3 regions of the Rhizobium sp. CF142 genome follow, and region 3 is predicted to be linked to each of the others. Evidence: predicted binding sites of a transcription regulator. Region 3 holds the regulator's gene; each other region holds the start of a gene.

Evidence for each region. The regulator PhoB, encoded in region 3, activates phosphate uptake and scavenging genes when phosphate is short. The targets are predictions, from matches to a motif close to TGTCATNNANCTGTCAT.
Region 1: PMI11_RS06075 (DUF2794 domain-containing protein) is a predicted target of PhoB. The motif match lies at 2,486-2,502, and genes of this name have one in related genera.
Region 2: phnG (phosphonate C-P lyase system protein PhnG) is a predicted target of PhoB. The motif match lies at 2,722-2,738, and genes of this name have one in related genera.

The regions. Positions count from the first base shown of each region.
Region 1 is NZ_AJWE01000020.1:32,140-38,386, forward strand. It holds gene PMI11_RS06060 (ABC transporter permease) at 1-478, shown strand, start outside; gene PMI11_RS06065 (Bax inhibitor-1/YccA family protein) at 658-1,386, shown strand; gene PMI11_RS06070 (GNAT family N-acetyltransferase) at 1,498-2,055, shown strand; gene PMI11_RS06075 (DUF2794 domain-containing protein) at 2,062-2,463, opposite strand; gene PMI11_RS06080 (DUF1223 domain-containing protein) at 2,737-3,477, opposite strand; gene acnA (aconitate hydratase AcnA) at 3,714-6,247, opposite strand, start outside.
Region 2 is NZ_AJWE01000015.1:51,260-57,506, forward strand. It holds gene PMI11_RS04710 (alpha-D-ribose 1-methylphosphonate 5-phosphate C-P-lyase PhnJ) at 1-461, opposite strand, end outside; gene PMI11_RS04715 (carbon-phosphorus lyase complex subunit PhnI) at 458-1,564, opposite strand; gene phnH (phosphonate C-P lyase system protein PhnH) at 1,569-2,177, opposite strand; gene phnG (phosphonate C-P lyase system protein PhnG) at 2,177-2,653, opposite strand; gene phnF (phosphonate metabolism transcriptional regulator PhnF) at 2,805-3,542, shown strand; gene PMI11_RS04735 (DUF2442 domain-containing protein) at 3,954-4,364, opposite strand; gene PMI11_RS04740 (DUF4160 domain-containing protein) at 4,357-4,584, opposite strand; gene PMI11_RS04745 (2,3-bisphosphoglycerate-dependent phosphoglycerate mutase) at 4,773-5,408, opposite strand; gene dapB (4-hydroxy-tetrahydrodipicolinate reductase) at 5,431-6,247, opposite strand, start outside.
Region 3 is NZ_AJWE01000098.1:120,227-126,473, forward strand. It holds gene PMI11_RS21705 (aspartate aminotransferase family protein) at 1-157, opposite strand, end outside; gene PMI11_RS21710 (GcrA family cell cycle regulator) at 582-1,112, shown strand; gene PMI11_RS21715 (pyrroline-5-carboxylate reductase) at 1,404-2,192, shown strand; gene phoB (phosphate regulon transcriptional regulator PhoB) at 2,321-3,004, opposite strand; gene phoU (phosphate signaling complex protein PhoU) at 3,135-3,848, opposite strand; gene pstB (phosphate ABC transporter ATP-binding protein PstB) at 3,893-4,708, opposite strand; gene pstA (phosphate ABC transporter permease PstA) at 4,723-6,045, opposite strand; gene pstC (phosphate ABC transporter permease subunit PstC) at 6,042-6,247, opposite strand, start outside.

The sequences.
Region 1 (6,247 bases), on a different contig from region 3:
GATCCTGAAATCGGTGACCAACGCCTATCCGACGATCACAAGCGTGCGCGTCAAGGACGCGATCGATATCGTCAACCAGCTGGTCGGCGAGCTTGCGACCGCAATCCGCGCCGCAGCTTCCGTTGCACTCATCGCCTCCGTTCTCGTGCTGGCCGGCGCACTTGCCGCCGGAAATCGGGCGCGCACGCATGATGCGGTGGTGCTGAAAACGCTCGGTGCGACGAGAACCATGCTGATCCGTGCCTTCAGCTATGAATATCTCATCCTCGGTGTGGCCACCGCCATTTTCGCGCTCTTCGCCGGCGGTGTGGCTGCCTGGTTCATCGTCAGCCGCATCATGCGCCTGCCCTCCAGCTTCATGCCCGATGTCGCAGGTCTCACCCTTATCACAGCCCTTGTATTGACCGTCGGTATCGGCCTGATCGGCACCTGGCGCATCCTCGGGCAGAAGGCAGCACCCGTTTTGCGCGAGCTGTAACGCGTGAGGGGCCTAAATCCCTTCACCTTACGGCGATTTAACCGAACGGCAGATTGCAAAGCCCTTGTTTGAAATGGGCGAAAGCCTCATATTGTCAGCAGGCATGCTGGAAGCTCCGCAGCGGCGCCCGGGTCGTAAACCCGACACCGTATTTCCATCGGAGCTTGTAAGAGGAAACTATGGCTGATCTCCGTAACTATCAAAGCCGCGCACAAGCCGGCGAAGTGATTGATCAAGGCCTCCGCGCTTATATGCTCAAGGTCTACAACCTGATGGCGCTGGGTCTGGCGATCACTGGTGTGGCCGCCTATCTGTCATTCCAGTTCGCTTTCGCCAATGGCGAGCTAACTGCATTCGGTCAGGCGATTTATGCAAGCCCGCTTCGCTGGGTTGTCATTCTTGCGCCGCTTGCTGCAGTGTTCTTCCTGAGCTTCCGTATTAACCAGATGAGCGTGGCTGCAGCGCAGACCACTTTCTGGGTCTATTCCGCACTGGTCGGGTTGTCGCTATCGTCAATCTTCATAATTTATACCGGCCAGAGCATCGTACAGACCTTCTTCGTGACGGCCGCTTCCTTCGGTGCGCTGTCGCTTTACGGCTACACGACCAAGCGCAACCTGTCGGCAATGGGTTCGTTCCTGATCATGGGTCTCTTCGGCCTGATCATCGCTTCGATCGTCAACATCTTCCTGGCTTCGTCCGCCGTGCAGTTCGCGATCTCCGCGATCGGCGTGCTGATCTTTGCAGGCCTCACCGCCTACGACACGCAGCGCATCAAGGAAATGTATTTCGAAGCAGACGGTTATGACGTCGCCGGCCGCAAGGCCATCATGGGCGCCCTGACGCTCTACCTCGACTTCATCAACCTCTTCATGTTCCTGCTGCAGTTCATGGGCAACCGTAAGTAAGCAGGCTGGACTGAAAAACGAAAAGGCGGCTTCGGCCGCCTTTTTTGTTGCGGGCAGTTCGCTGGAGTGCTTCAACGTGAGCCTTCGTTCAACTGTGCCGATCGATCCGAAATGCTCCCTCTCCTGTGCGACGCCCTTCCCTCCGATCTCCCCGCCATTACTGAAATCTATCGCGAGTCCGTGCTGAACGGCATCTCGAGCTATGAGATCGTGCCGCCAACCGAAGCGGAAATGACGGCCCGCTACGCCGCTATTCGCGAGCAGGGCTATCCCTACATCGCCGCGACAGCCGAGGACGGAACCCTGCTCGGCTATGCCTATGCCTCGGCATTCCGCACCCGCCCGGCCTATCGCTGGCTGGTCGAGGATTCGATTTATCTGGGCACGGAGGCGCGCGGCAAGGGTATTGGCAAGCTGCTCCTTGGAGAGCTGATTTCGCGCTGCACTGTCTCTGGCTTCCGCCAGATGACCGCCGTCATCGGCGGTGCAAGCCCGGCTTCTATCGCGCTTCATCGTTCGCTGGGTTTTGAAGAGATCGGTCTAATGAAAGGTGCCGGTTACAAGCACGGCCGCTGGCTGGATACGATGCTGATGCAGCGCAGACTGGGCGAAGGAACGGAAACCCATCCCGATCCGGATGCCTATCCGGGCACGCTGTTCAAAGGGTGATGTCGCTTACTTGTCGACGAGCTTCAGCGACTTGTCGAAAACCTTCAGGACTGGCCCAAGCTCGTGGCCGCGCTTCAGAATCATCCCGTTGATGTTCACGACCGAAAAGGCGCCCTGCTTGGCAGCGAGCTTCGGATTCTTCTCGATGCGGAAGAGCGGCATTTCGCCCGAACGCTTGAAGACGGAGAACACCGCCTTCTCCCCAGTGTGGTCGATGGCGTAGTCTTTCCACTCGCCTTCGCCCACCATTCGACCGTAGATCCACAGAATCTGGTCGAGCTCCCGCCGGTGAAATGTCACTGGCATCGGATCTTTGTTTTGTCTGTATTCCTTGAGATCAACGACGGTTGAAGAGCTATTGTCGACGGAGCGGCTTTCGCCGTGTCGCAAATCCGGCGTATCTGTCATCAGACTCCCAAGACCTCCACGTGTGACAGGAGAGTGACAGTTTGCCCGAGCCGCAGCAAATTGCAAGGGCACCGACTGTCACACTGGGGACGAAACCTGCTTTCTCCGGCGTGCCGCATTTCAGTCAAAACAGCGCCTCATTTCCAAGAGAACTATAGGTTCCAGTTTGGCGCCAGCGCGCCAAAGGGCCCGGCGGAGCGTATCGACCTTAACCCCAGCCCCGAATACGCTTGGCCGGGCCGCCTGACATTCATCCGCAAGCGGATGAAATCCTTAGATATTTTTTCCTGCCATGACGACTGTTGCGCCGAGGATCGCTCCCGGATCGCCGTTATCAGTCACAGACTGCAAGAGAATCGCTGATCCCTCGAGATCCGGTTTTTCCATCACGCTGGCCGGCAGAGTGAGCGTCGTAGCCTTACCATCCCACATACCGACCGTCTCCACATCGGTCACACTGTGGAGGTAGGAAATCTTCTGGCCACTGTTTTCGCCCTTCTCGACATCGATCGTTTTTTCCTTGTCGAAATAGACGATCACCACATTGGCCTTGCCCTGACCGGCACCGAGCTTGATCTCTAATTCGTCGCCGCTCATGCGAGCGCTGACAGGCACGGTCAGGCCTTTGCCCTCGTCGGCATAGCCGTTTATCTTGCCGTTGATGCCGGCAAGATCGGCGCCTGCGAGATGGTCACGGCCATTGACGATTACCTGCGGCGTATAGACGTTGCTGCGGCCCATCATGCGGGCATAGCCGTACTGCCGCTCGGTATTTTCCTTCGAGCTCAGCGTGTCGGCCCAGCCGAGATAATTCCAGTAATCGACATGATAGGCGAGCGCGATGACATTGCCCTGGCTGACGAGCTTGCGGAATGCGGCATCGGCCGGCGGACAGGAGGCGCAGCCCTGCGCCGTGAACAGCTCTACGACGCCTTTCGGCGTGCCATCTTCGGCCAGGAGAGGACCTGCAAAAGCAAGCCCGGCGATCAGCGGGATCATAAAACGCGGGGACATTCACCAGCACCTCTTTTCCAGGGCCAGCAGCGGTCCTGAACCGCCGGCTCTGAGATATGAACGTACGAATAATCCTTCCGGGTCCAAACGGAAAGTCACGAACGGGTGAGACGGAGCCCCAGGCGGATGGCGGCCGAAACACATCACCGTGAGCAGTGAAACAGCCTCGTTTTCCACAAAGAAAAACCGCCGGAAATTGCTCTCCGGCGGTCATTATCAGGCAAGTATCTTAACAATCAGGCTGCGAGATCGCGCAGAACCGTCTGCAGGATGCCGCCATTGTTGAGGTAGACGACCTCGTCCAGCGTATCGACGCGCGACACCAGCGGAACGTCCTTCACCGTGCCATCGGCATAGGTGATCTTGGCGATCTTCTTTTCACGCGGCTTGATGTTCTCGAGGCCCTCGATGGTAACGAGTTCGTCGCCCTTCAGGTTGAGGCTCTGCCATGTCGTGCCCTCTTCGAAGACGAAGGGGATAACGCCCATGCCGACCAGGTTCGAACGGTGGATACGCTCGAAGCTCTGGGCGATCACGGCCTTGACGCCGAGCAGGTTCGTGCCTTTCGCAGCCCAGTCACGCGAGGAGCCGTTGCCATATTCCACGCCGGCGAAGATGACGAGCGGAACGCCCTCGGCCTTGTACTGCATGGCCGCATCGTAGATCGACGTCTCTTCCTTGGACGGATAGTGGATGGTGTAGCCACCTTCCTTGCCGTTCGCACCGAGCATGAAGTTTCGGATGCGGATGTTGGCGAAGGTGCCACGCATCATGACTTCGTGGTTGCCACGACGCGTGCCGTACTGGTTGAAGTCGGTAACGGCGACGTCATGGCCGAGCAGGTAGGCGCCTGCCGGTGAAGCAGCCTTGATCGAACCGGCCGGAGAAATGTGGTCGGTGGTGATCTTGTCGCCGAAGAGGCCGAGAACGCGGGCGCCCTTGATATCGGAAATGCCGGTGCCCTTCTTGCCCATGCCGACGAAGTACGGCGGGTTCTGGACATAGGTCGAATCGTCGTCCCATGCATAGGTCTGGCCCGGGGGAACCTGAACGGCCTGCCAGTTTTCATCGCCCTTGAAGACGTCGGCATACTTTGTCTCGTAAAGCTCGCGGGTGACGTACTTCTGGATGAATTCCTGAACCTCATGCGAGGTCGGCCAGATATCCTTCAGGAACACCGGATTGCCATCCTGGTCTTCGCCGATCGGCTCATTGGTCAGATCCTTCTGGACCGTACCGGCAAGAGCGTAAGCGACGACGAGCGGCGGCGAAGCGAGGTAGTTCGCCTGGACGTCGGGCGAAATGCGGCCTTCGAAGTTGCGGTTGCCGGAGAGCACACCGGAAACGATCAGGCCCTTGTCGTTGATCGTCTTCGAGATCGGTGCCGGCAATGGGCCGGAATTACCGATGCAGGTCGTGCAGCCGAAGCCGACGAGGTTGAAGCCGAGCTTGTCGAGATCAGCCTGCAGGCCTGACTTGGCAAGATATTCACCGACGACCTGCGATCCCGGAGCAAGCGAGGTCTTGACCCACGGCTTGGTCTTCAGGCCCTTGGCAACGGCGTTGCGGGCGAGAAGGCCGGCAGCGATCAGCACCGACGGGTTGGAGGTGTTGGTGCAGGAGGTGATGGCGGCAATAGCGACGTCACCATGGCCGAGATCGAAATCCGTGCCTTCGACCGCATAACGGTTGTTGAGCTGGCCGGGCTTCTTGTAGTCGGCATCCATCGAGCCGGCGAAACCGGAAGCAATGTTTTCGAGCGCGATGCGGCCTTCCGGACGCTTGGGGCCGGCCATCGACGGCACGACGTCGCCGAGGTCGAGTTCCAGCGTGTCGGTGAAGACAAGCTCTGAGCCGTCGCCATCGCGCCACATGCCCTGGGCCTTCGAATAGGCTTCGACGAGAGCGATCCGGTCATGCGTGCGGCCGGACATGGTGAGGTAGTTGATGGTTTCGCCGTCGACCGGGAAGAAGCCACAGGTCGCGCCATATTCCGGACCCATGTTGCCGATCGTCGCGCGGTCGGCGAGCGGCATGTTGTCCATGCCCGGGCCAAAGAATTCGACGAACTTGGAAACGACGCCCTTCTTGCGCAGCATCTGTACGACGGTCAGAACGAGGTCGGTCGCCGTGACGCCTTCCTTCAGCTTGCCGGTCAGTTTGAAGCCGATGACTTCAGGCAGGAGCATCGAAACCGGCTGGCCGAGCATGGCGGCTTCAGCTTCGATACCGCCGACACCCCAGCCGAGAACGCCAAGGCCGTTGATCATCGTCGTGTGCGAGTCGGTGCCGACGCAGGTATCCGGATAAGCGATCGTTTCGCCATCCTCTTCCTTCGTCCAGACGGTCTGGCCGAGATATTCGAGGTTGACCTGGTGACAGATGCCGGTGCCCGGAGGAACGACGCGGAAATTCTTGAATGCCTGCTGGCCCCACTTCAGGAACCGGTAGCGCTCGCCATTGCGCTGGTATTCCAGCTCGACGTTCTTGGCGAAAGCCTGCGGCGTGCCGAATTCGTCGACGATGACGGAGTGGTCGATGACGAGATCGACGGGCACGAGCGGGTTGATCTTTTCCGGATCGCCACCGAGGGAAACCATCGCGTCTCGCATCGCGGCAAGATCGACGACGGCGGGAACGCCGGTGAAATCCTGCATCAGCACGCGCGCCGGGCGATAGGCGATTTCATTCTCGACGGCGCCCTTGTTATCAAGCCATTCCGCGACGGCAAGGATGTGCTCCTTGGTGACCGACTGGCCATCTTCGAAGC
Region 2 (6,247 bases), on a different contig from region 3:
TGCATGAGGCCGTATTCTTCCAGCGCATGCATCTTGCGTGTCTCCGTCTCGCGCGGTTCGAGGAAGCGCAGCGGTTCCGGGATCGGCACCTGATAGACGAGCACCTGGCCTTCTGCGAGCTTGTCCTCAGGGATACGGTGACGCGTCTGGATGATCGTCGCCTCCTTGGTGTGCGTCGTGACGGCGACATTGGCGACCTTCTGGAAGAAGGCGCGGATGGAGACGGCATTCGTCGTGTCGTCGGCGCCCTGGTCGATGACCTTGAGAACGTCGTCAGGCCCGATGATCGAGGCTGTCACCTGCACGCCGCCGGTGCCCCAGCCGTAGGGCATCGGCATTTCTCTTGATGCAAAGGGTACCTGATAGCCGGGAATGGCGATTGCCTTCAGGATGGCGCGGCGGATCATGCGCTTGGTCTGTTCGTCGAGATAAGCGAAATTGTAGGTGGCGAGATCACTCATTCGGCGGCCTCCTTTTGGGTCTCGCCGCTGTTGCGGGCGGCTTCGAATTCGCGGCGCATGCGGCGGACGAGGTCGAGTTCGGCCTGGAAGTCCACGTAGTGCGGAAGCTTCAGGTGCTCGACGAAGCCGGTCGCCTGCACATTGTCGGAATGGGAAATGACGAATTCCTCGTCCTGCGCCGGCGCGGTGATGTCCTCGCCAAGCTCTTCGGCGCGCAGCGCACGATCGACGAGCGACATGGCCATCGCCTTGCGCTCGCTCTGGCCGAAGACCAGGCCGTAACCGCGGGTAAACTGCGGCGGCGCCTTGGCCGAACCCTTGAACTGGTTGACCATCTGGCATTCGGTCAGCTGGATCGGGCCGAGCGAGACGGCAAAGCCGAGTTCGGCCACATCGAATTCCACCTCGACCTCGCCGATGCGGATCTCGCCGGTGAACGGGTGGTTGCGGCCATAGCCGCGCTGCGTGGAATAGCCGAGCGCCAGAAGGAAGCCCTCGTCGCCGCGCGCCAGCGCCTGCAGGCGAAGATCCCTGGTCATCGGAAATTCCATCGGCTCGCGCGTCAGGTCGCCCGTCTCGTGATCCTCGGGCAGTTCGCCGTCGTTTTCGATCAGGCCCTCCGGGCCGAGGATTTCGGAGACGCGCATGACGCGGCCGGTTTCAGCCTCGCGCTGCGCGGGTTCTTCCACGGCCTCATCCGAGAGCAGGCTCGGGTCGAGCAGGCGGTGCGTATAGTCGAAGGTCGGGCCGAGCAGCTGGCCGCCCGGGAGATCCTTGTAGGTGGCGGAGATGCGGCGCTCGATCTGCATATTGGCGGTATCGAGCGGCCTGGAATAGCCGAAGCGCGGCAGCGTCGTGCGGTAGGCGCGCAGCAGGAAGATCGCCTCGATCATGTCGCCGCGCGACTGGCGCACGGCAAGTGCGGCAAGCGTGCGGTCGTAAAGCGAAGCTTCGGCCATGACGCGGTCGACGGCGAGAGCGAGCTGTTCGATGATCTGCTCGATGCCGATGGCGGGCACGGAGCGGTCGCCGCGCCGGCGGTCGGCGAGCAGGCGGTGGGCATTGGCGATGGCGGCCTCGCCACCCTTGACGGCAACATACATGAGCTCAGATCTCCGTTGCTGTGATCTTGGTGGTGCGCGGCAGGCAGAGGAAACGCTTGCCTGCCGTCAGCACGATGTCGACGCCGCGCGGGAAGAGCGCGCGGTTTTCCGTCCAGAGGCGCAGGAAGGTTTCCGGCAGGCCGACAGGCGCGATCTCGGTCACGCTCTGGATGCCCGGCCCCATCAGCGCGAGGCGGCGCCCTCCTTCGAGATCGGCAAGCTCGATCACCACCGTTGTGGAGCGATCGGGATATTCCTGCGTCCCTGCGGCAAACAGGCCGAAGGTGGAGATCATCGTGCCGGCCTCGACGAAGGCGAAGCGCGCCTCGGCCTTCTCGGCCGTCAGCGGGGCGCTGGTGTGGAAGCCCAGCCATTCCGGGATCGCCGATTTGGCAAGCCCGGCCGAAAGCCAGACGGGCGTGTCGTGGTCGCAGAGCGTCAGGCCGATCGCGCCGGCGGCAATGCCGAGCGGTGCGGGCGCCGTCACTTCGGCCGCCACCGTCTGGATGGTGCCGGGCCGGGCCATGCCGTCCATCAGCATCTTGAACACGCTTTGGGCCTCGAATACCGGCTCGGCAAAGCCGCCGGTCAGAACATCGGTCTTGGCGCTCATCAGTTGTCTCCCCGCACCATGGTGAAGAAATCGACGCGGGTCGCGGCCGTCTCCTCGGCCTTGCGACCGGCCTCGGCGGTTATGCGGCTTGATATCGGCGACAGCAGCCTGTCCTCGACGAAGCCCTTGGTGGCTTCCTCCTGCCAGAGCGCATCGAAGATCGCCGAAAGCCGTGCCTTCTCGCGGTCGGTTCCGAGCGCCTGCGCATGGCCGACTGAGCCGGAGGCAAGGCGCACCGTCGCACGCGTCACCGTGACCTCGCCGAGATTGAAGGGCGCCCCGCCGCCACCGATGCGGCCGCGAACCATGACAAGGCCCGTTTCCGGGCCGCGCACCGGCTGTGCCGCCGGCTTTTCGGCAAGCGCATCCCACGCCGCCAGCAATTCCTGTGTCTCAGCGCGCGCCAGCAGATCGACGGTGCGTTTGCGTCCGTTGCCTGCCTGCGCCGCAGCGTCTGTCTTCTCTGCTGCCGTCATCGTTTTTCCTCGAAATGTCTATTGATATAGACAACTATACAAGCTATACCTATCCCTAAATCGGCGAGGTGACAAGCGTGTGACACGACACGTCCAAAATTGGCCGGGTCCGAAGATCAATTGCGTCGAAAGTGATCAGGGAAGGGGTGCAATGGCAGGCATAAAGCAGGTGCAGCGGCAGACGGGCGTGGCGCTGTGGCGGCAGATCGCCGACCGGATCCGCGAGGCGATCAGCAGCGGTGCCTATGACGAAACGGGCATGGTGCCGCCGGAAACCGCGCTGGCACTGCAGTTCGGCGTCAACAGGCATACGGTTCGTAGCGCCCTTGCCGCATTGGCGCAGGAAGGCATCGTGCGTGCAGTGCAGGGCCGCGGCACACTGATCGAGCGCAAGGAGCGCCTGAATTTTCCGATCAGCCGCCGCACCCGCTTTACCGATGGTCTAGGCGACCAGGCACGCGAGACGCACTCGCTCCTGCTGGACCATGCGCAAGAGCCGGCCAATGCCGAGGTGGCCCGCTGGCTCCGCATCGAACAGGGTACGCCGGTCATCCGGCTGGAAACGGTGCGGGATGCGGACAGGCGGCCAGTCGCACGCGGAACGAGCTGGTTTCCGGCAGCGCGCTTTCCCGGCCTCGTCGAGATCTATCGCCAGACCGAGTCCATCACCAAGGCTTTCGCCGCACTTGGCCTTTCGGACTATGTGCGCGCCACGACCGAGATCACCGCCGCCCACGCCGATTCCGGCGACCTCGCCGATCTGGAACTGACGCCCGGCGCCGTGCTCCTGATCACCAAGGCGATGAACACCGATCTGGACGGCGTGCCGGTGCAATATTCGATCAGCCGCTTTGCCGCCGATCGCGTCCAGTTCACCATCGAGAACTGAAAACGAAAAAGGCCGGGCGCGAGCCCCAGCCACTTACCTAAATGTGGATTCGTTTGAATGATCGGTAGCAATGTCCGTTACAGCGTCGGTTGTCGGGGGTATTGCCGATGCCGGAGATTTTTGCTGAAGACCCAAAGCGGCTTCGACTTGCCCTGGCGGACTTGCACTTCGAATAGTTGCTAAGCGCGAAGAATTGGGGATCGGGCCTGCTTTCGGCCGTGAAGTGCGATGACAACTACGCGCAAATTGCGGGCGTGTCCTTGCCCACAGTAGATGACCGGGTTAGGCCGGAGGCGCACCTTTCATCCGCGCCGGAGTCTTATCCCGGCAGCTAACGGTTTGGCGACTGGGTGTGGCAACGTGGTCGAGCGCTCGTGACGGCCGGGCTTTGGACCAGCCATCTGCAAGCGCCTAGCCGTTCTTCCGGGGGCGTCCGCCCTTGGCACCGTTGGCACGGCTTGCCTCTACCTTGGCCGTTGAACGGGACTGACCACCTCGGCGCTGCGCATCCATGAACTTCGCAGTGCCGAATATGCCGTTCATCAACCCGGAAATGGTAAAATCCACGTCCAGGCTTTCCCAATGCAGGCCGGTCCCGCCGAGAAGCTCGACCTCAGCCAACTGCGCAACGGTTGCATTCTCCAGGCCCTGTATCGATCGGGCAGGCACCATGAACGCAGCGCCGTTGGTAAAATCCACGACGATGCGGCCGGATGCCTCATCGAAACGGGCTGATGCCGGGATGGGCGCGCGGACGCGTTCCGCCTCCCCCTTCACGGTAGCTTCTCGGTAGTGACGATCTTCAAAGACAACTTCACCCATGGATGTTCTCCCATTTTTCGATGAACAGGCGCTTGTTCGCCTGAACAATGGCAAGGGCTACGCTCAAATCCCGCTTCTTCATTCCCCGGTTTGATATCACGGTGAGATCGAGGATATTGATGCGGGCTTCCCCATCTCCATAGACATGGGTGTGCGCCGGTTCGTGGTCATCCGTGTAAATGACAAATCGCATTCCTGCTTCGCGGAGAACGGTGACCATGCTCCAAAATAACCTAACAACTTGGGTTTTTCAAGAGCCGTAAGGCGCTCGACTGCCAGCTTTCGAACGCGAAAATGGCACCGACGAAACTTTGCGGTGATGTGGAACCGCCCCACAAATCGATTCCGCATTTGAGTAAGTGGCTGGGGCGCGAGCCCGGCCTCAAACCTATCGGCGTCTGTTTGCGATCAATGCGCGCCAGACATGTCGCCGAGCACTTCCTTGGAAGCGACGGTGGAATCTGCCTTCAGCTTGTAGACCATGGGCACGCCCGTCGCGAGGTTGAGCGACAGAACCTGCTCGCGGGTGAGGCGGTCGAGAACCATGACGAGCGAACGCAGCGAATTGCCATGCGCGGCGACCAGCACCTTTTCGCCGCGCAGGACGCGCGGAAGGATTTCCGTCAGGTAATAAGGCCAGACGCGGGCGCCGGTGTCGCGCAGGCTTTCGCCGCCCGGAGGCGGAACGTCATAGGAGCGGCGCCAGACATGCACCTGCTCCTCGCCCCACTTGGCACGGGCATCGTCCTTGTTGAGGCCGGAAAGATCGCCGTAGTCGCGCTCGTTGAGTGCCTGGTCGCGGATCGTCTCGAGATCAGGCTGACCGACCTTGTCGAGGACAAGCTTCAGCGTGTGCTGCGCGCGCACCAGTGCGGAGGTGAAGGCGATATCGAACTTGATGCCGTAGTCGGCAAGCGCCTGGCCGCCGGTCGTGGCTTCCTGGATGCCGAGCTCGGTCAGATCAGGGTCCTTCCAGCCGGTGAAGAGATTCTTGAGATTCCAGTCGCTCTGGCCGTGGCGAACGAGGACGAGGGTACCGCTCATGAAAAATGCCTCCTACAAATGATCAATGGGAAGAAAGCCCGAGAACGTCGAGCATGGAATAGTGCCCCGGTTTCTTGTCGCGCGCCCAAAGGGCTGCCTTGATGGCGCCGCGCGCGAAAATCGAACGGTCGGTTGCGCTATGCGAAAGCGTGACGGTCTCGCCTTCGCCGGCAAAGAGCACGGAATGCTCGCCGATGACCGAGCCGCCGCGCAGCGTCGCAAAGCCGATCGTGCCGGCTTCCCGCGGCCCGGTATGGCCGTCGCGCACACGCACGGATTTCGCGGCAAGATCGATATTGCGGCCCCTTGCGGCTGCCTCGCCGAGCAGCAATGCGGTTCCGGAGGGCGCGTCGACCTTGCGCTTGTGGTGCATTTCAAGAATTTCGATATCCCAGTCGGCGGGATCGAGCGCCTGAGCCGCCTGCTGCACGAAAACGCTGAGCAGATTGACCCCGAGGCTCATATTGCCCGACTGGACGATGCGGGCATGGCGCGATGCGGCTGCAATCTTTGCATTGTGCTCATCGGAGCAGCCGGTCGTGCCGACGACATGAACGATGCGCGCCTGCGCCGCCAGTCCGGCAAATTCCACTGACGTGGCGGGCGACGTGAAGTCCAGTACGCCCTCGGCATGCAGGAACGCTGCCAGGGGATCGTCGCCGATGATGACACCATTGGCGCCGAGACCGGCGACTTCACCAGCATCCTTGCCGACGAAGGGCGAGCCCGGCCGCGCAACCGCCGCATGCAGTGTCACCCCGTCGATGGAATGGATGAGCCGGATGAGCGTCTGCCCCATGCGCCCCGCTGCTCCGACCACAACCAGTTTCATCGCAGTG
Region 3 (6,247 bases):
CATGCGGATTACCATGGCCCACGGAGGTAACGGCAACGCCCGCGCCGAAATCCAGATATCGCTCGCCGGTTTCGGTGATCAGCCACACGCCTTCGCCTCGCTCGAACCGCAGCGGGGCACGAGAATAGGTATCATAAAGCGGCGAGGCTTCAGCCATGGCGCAATCTCCTGGTCAGGCTCCGAGACAACGGACTCCGGCTAAGAAAACCAGGCCCGAAAAATTAAAAATGCCGCCTTTCGGCGGCAGGGAGCACTATTTACTTTTCGCACTGCAATGTCAACAAAACTGAGGATTTAGCACATGCGTCAAGCCTCAAATCAGACTTGCAGGTCTATCAACAGCTAATGTTGCAGAAATGACTCGCCCGGGAAGCAAGTTGGGGAAAACCTCGAATTCGGATTCATCGGATTCCTGCGACTCTTGTCACAGAGTCAGGCTCACACTAGGTTAAAGTTCAATTACTAGACTGCATGCGGCGGAACTAGTCACCAAAATTGATCAGGCGTTTCTTGCTTCGGAGACTTCCGAGGCAACGGTGAGGGATTCTGCCATCACCAACGCGAAAGGTGGAGACAGGGCAATGAACTGGACAGACGAGCGTGTCGAGAAGCTCAAGAAGCTTTGGTCGGAAGGGCTGAGCGCCAGCCAGATCGCTGCGCAGCTTGGCGGCGTCAGTAGAAACGCTGTTATCGGCAAGGTTCACCGGCTCAGTCTTCCCGGCCGCGCCAAGGCCGGCGGCACGGCAACCGCCGCGCGCGCACCGAAGCGCAATACCTCGGCTCCGCGCGCCCCGAACTATGCCTCTCGCATCACCACCCGCACCGTTACCCGCCAGCAGGGCGCAACGATGCTGAAGGAAGAGATCGAGATCGAAACGGTCGAGGAAATGGAATACGTGCCGGCCAAGAACGTGGTCGTGCCGATTTCGCGCCGCCTCGGCCTGACGGAACTGACGGAGCGCACCTGCAAGTGGCCGGTCGGCGATCCGATGAAGGACGACTTCTACTTCTGCGGTTGCGACTCCCCGGATTCCTCGCCCTATTGCAACTATCACCAGCGCCTCGCCTACCAGCCGGTCAGCGAACGCCGCAAGGCTGTCCGGGTCGGCTGATCCGCGATCTTCCAACAGACGCAACGTGCCATCACCCCTCCTCGCCTTGCGCGGAGGGGTGATTTTTTAGCCGGCGCAGGAGGGCCGGAAAACAGCTCCTGACCACGATCTGCCGAAGGCCGATCTCTGCCTGCCGCCCACTATGCCTGACAATGCGAACTTATGTGCCAACGCCACCAATGCGTTTCAGCCCTAGACCGGCATGGAACGGTGGTCATGGCGCTGTAGCGCGATTTTCTGATATAGATGCGGTATTCTCGTCGAGGCGCAAACAGTCGCTCAGGGGTGCCAATGGAGATCGATCCAAAGCGGATGACAATCGGGTTCGTCGGGACGGGCACGATTACCGAGGCCGTCGTCACCGGACTGGGGAAGACAGCGTTTCGCGACACACGGATCGTGCTGTCACCCCGTAGCGCAAGCGTCGCCGCCCGCCTCGCGGCGGCAAACCAGAATGCGTCGATCGCTTTAGGCAACCAGGATGTTCTCGACCAATCCGATCTCGTATTCGTGGCAGTGAGGCCGCAAATTGCCGAGGAGGTCGTCCGCTCGCTCCGATTTCGGCCGGGCCACCATGTCATCAGCTTTGTCGCGGCCACGCCAATGGATCAACTGCGGGCGTGGATCGATCAGCCAGTTCGCCTGAGCCTGGCAATTCCACTTCCGTTTGTCGCAGATCTTCAGGGCGCGACTGCGATCTACCCGCCCGACGAGGTTTCCCACGCCCTCTTTTCGGCGCTCGGAACGGCGATCCAGGTTGAAAACAAGCTGGAGTTCGAACTTCTCGCGACGGCGAGCTGCCTGATGGCCAGCTATTTCGGCATCCTGGACGCGACGTCGACCTGGCTGCAGAGCCAAGGGCTTTCGAGAACGGCTGGCGACGCCTACCTCCGTCAATTGTTTTCCGGCCTCGCCCATGCTGCCCGTTCAAAACCTGTCGCGAGTTTCGATGAACTCATCGGCGAGCATTCGACCAAGGGCGGATTGAATGAACAGGTTCTCGAAGACTTTCGCGCGTTTGGCGGCACTGCGGCTCTGCAAAAGGCTCTTGATCGAATTCTTGTGCGCATCCGTCTGTAGGAAGCAGATCCTTTCGATGTTCGCTTTCGGCGCGTGGTGTCGGCTTTCATAAGGAGCTAGGGGTGCCAGATAGACAAACGGGCCGCCCGACAAGCGAGCGACCCGTTCGTGACCTCCGATCACTCGGATCAGGCTTCCATGGAATATCCCGCGCCGCGGACGGTGCGGATGACATCCTGCATGTTGGAGAAGTTCAACGCCTTGCGCAGGCGGCCGACATGGACGTCGACGGTGCGTTCGTCCACGTAGATATCGTGGCCCCAGACGCCATCCAGGAGCTGCGAGCGGGAGAAGACCCTGCCCGGCGACGACATCAGGAATTCGAGCAGGCGGAATTCGGTCGGGCCGAGGCGGACTTCGCGGCTCTTGCGATGAACGCGATGCGTTTCGCGATCGAGCTCGATATCGCCGCATTTCAGAACAGTGGAGAGAACCTCCGGACGGGCGCGACGCAGCATCGCCTTGACGCGAGCGACGAGTTCCGGTGTCGAGAACGGCTTGACGACATAATCGTCGGCGCCGGTCGAGAGACCGCGAACGCGCTCGCTCTCTTCGCCGCGTGCCGTCAGCATGATGATCGGCAGGCGCTCGGTCTCCGGCCGCATGCGCAGCCGGCGGCAGAGCTCGATGCCGGAAACGCCCGGCAGCATCCAGTCCAGGATGAGCAGGTCGGGCGTGCGCTCCTGAAGCCGGATTTCGGCCTCGTCGCCACGGAGGATCGTATCCACCTCGAAACCTTCAGCCTCGAGGTTGTAGCGGAGAAGCACGCTCAGCGCCTCTTCATCTTCAACAACTGCAACTCTTGGGATCATGCGTGTCAGTCTCCTAATGCATGATCCTTAAACCGGGGGCGATTTAAGCAAGAGATCATACAGAAACTCGGAATTGGCTGCACCTTTGCGCGCCCCCGCGCGGGGCGCGCATGCAATCGGCAGGTCAGGATTACTCCGTCACCGCACCAACGGTATTGGAGCTGTCGTCCTTCGGACGCTCGCCCTCCGGCTGGGCGCCGGTTGCCATGTAGTAGATCGTCTCGGCGATGTTGGTCGCGTGGTCGCCGATGCGCTCGATGTTCTTGGCGCAGAAGAGAAGATGCGTGCAGCTCGTGATGTTGCGCGGATCTTCCATCATGTAGGTCAGGAGTTCGCGGAACAGCGAGGTGTACATCGCGTCGATCTCATCGTCGCGCTCGCGGATGGACTTGGCCTTGTCCGCAGAACGCGTCGTATAGACGTCGAGCACTTCCTTGAGCTGGACGAGCGCCAGTTCGGAGAGATGCTCGAGACCGCGGGCGAGCTTGCGCGGAACGCCGGTGCTTTGGACGGCGATGACGCGCTTTGCGGTGTTCTTGCCGAGGTCGCCGACACGCTCGAGGTCGGCGGCGATGCGGATCGAACCCATGATCTCGCGAAGGTCGGAGGCCATCGGCTGGCGACGGGCGATCGTGACGATCGCCTTGTCGTTGATTTCGCGTTCCGCGTGATCAAGGATCACGTCGTCGGAAATGACCTTCTGGGCGAGCGCAGTGTCGCCGTTGACCAGCGCACGGACGGCCTCGCCGACCATCTGTTCGGCAAGACCACCCATCTCGGAAATGCGCCGGGACAGGAATTTCAGATCGTCATCGTAAGCGGAAAAAATATGTGTCGATGCCATGGGGCTTTGTCCTCGAAAATCGGGAAGGCTTCACATCGCCAAAATCAGCCGAACCGGCCCATGATATAGTCCTGGGTGCGCGGATCGTCGGGATTGGTGAACATCTTGTCGGTGTCATTTTCCTCGACCAGGTTGCCGAGGTGGAACATTGCCGTACGCTGTGATACGCGCGCGGCCTGCTGCATGGAATGCGTCACGATGACGATGGTGTAGTTTTCACGCAGCTCATGAATCAGCTCTTCGACCTTTGCAGTCGCGATCGGGTCGAGTGCCGAGCAGGGCTCGTCCATCAGGATGACTTCCGGGCTGACGGCAACGGCGCGTGCGATGCACAGACGCTGCTGCTGACCGCCGGACAGGCCGGTGCCGGATTCATGCACGCGATCCTTGACCTCGTTCCAGAGGCCGGCGCGCTGCAGGCTCGTCTCGACGATCTGGTCCAGGTCGGCCTTGGACTTGGCGAGGCCGTGGATGCGCGGTCCGTAGGAGACGTTTTCATAGATCGTCTTCGGGAACGGATTCGGCTTCTGGAACACCATGCCGACGCGGGCGCGAAGTTCGACCACGTCGATGTCGGGATCGTAGATATCGTCGCTGTCGAGCGTGATCTTGCCGGTGACGCGGCAGCCGTCGATCGTGTCGTTCATGCGGTTCAGCGAACGCAGGAAGGTGGACTTGCCGCAGCCCGACGGGCCAATCAGCGCGGTCACGGTGTTTTCGCGGATGTTCAGATTGACATCGAAAAGCGCACGCTTCTCGCCGTAATAAACGGAGACATCCTGACCGATCATCTTATACGGGACGTTGCTCATTTTCTGGTCCAGCGCCTTCTCGACTGCGGCTTCCGTCAACATGTTCATGATCTTTACTCCGTTTACCAGCGGCGCTCAAAGCGACGACGCAAGAGGATAGCTCCGATGTTCATGACGATCAGGAACAGGAGCAGGACGATGATGGCACCCGAGGTTCTTTCCACGAAGGCACGCTCGGCTTCGTTGGCCCACATGTAGACCTGAACCGGAAGTGCCGTGGAAGGATCGAGCGGAGTGGTCGGCGCCTGGGCGACGAAGGCGACCATGCCGATCAAGAGCAGCGGCGCAGTTTCGCCGAGTGCGTGGGCAAGGCCGATGATCGTGCCGGTCAGGATGCCGGGCATGGCAAGCGGCAGCACATGGTGGAACACCATCTGCATCTTCGAGGCGCCGAGGCCGAGTGCGGCCGCGCGGATCGACGGCGGAACGGCGCGCAGGGCCGCACGCGTCGCGATGATGATCGTCGGCAGCGTCATGAGGGTCAGCACCAGGCCGCCGACCAGCGATGCCGAACGCGGCAGGCCGGCGAAGTTGATGAAGACCGAGAGACCGAGCAGACCGTAGACGATCGACGGAACGGCGGCGAGGTTGTTGATGTTGACCTCGATCAGGTCCGTCAGCCTGTTCTTCGGCGCGAATTCCTCAAGGTAAATCGAGGCGGCGACGCCGATCGGCAGCGCAAGTGCGAGAACGATCAGCATCAGGTAGAGCGAGCCGATGAGGGCAACGCCGAGGCCTGCGGCTTCCGGACGGCTGGAATTGCCGTTGACGAAGAGGCCGGTGTTGAACGTCTTGTGAAGCACACCGCTCGCCTTCAGCTGGTTCATCCAGCCGACCTGCTTGTCGTTGACCTTGCGGTTCTTCTCATCGACCTTGAGGTCGATCTGGCCCTTGTTGGCGCTGTCGATATTGGCATCTGCAAGCACAGTCACATTGACGGTCTTGCCGATGATCGACGGGTCAGCGACGACCATGTCGCGCAGCTGAATGGGCGCACCTTTGGACAGCATTGCGGTTGCGTCGCGCACATCAGGACGGCTCGAAGCATTGACGCCGAGCTGCTTGACGATCGCATCGCGCAGCAGGACCGGATAGTTGGCAGCGACCAGCACCGAAGGGTCGGTCGCACGCTTGTTATCAGGGTCGATCGTCTTCTCGGTGAATTCGATCGGCAGGGTGATCGACGTCTGCAGGAAGGCCGTATAGCCGTTGCTGATGACCGTCCAGAGCAGAATGAAAAGGAAGACGAGGCCGAATGCTATGGCTGCGATGCCATAGGCCTGGAAGCGGCGCTCGGCAGCGTAGCGACGCTTGATGCCGATATCACGACGGGCGGGCGCCTTGGAAACGGTGACGCCGGCGATGGGGGAAACAATATTCGTCATTCGTACTGCTCCCGGTATTTGCGCACGATGTAGAGCGCGTAAATGTTGAGGCAAAGCGTGATGCAGAACAGCGTGATGCCAAGGGCGAAGGCAACCAGCGTCTGCGGCGAGGTGAACTCAAGGTCGCCGGTCAGCTGGTTGACGATCTTGACGGTCACTGTCGTCATCGGCTCGAAGGGATTGATCTGGATACGGGCGGCAA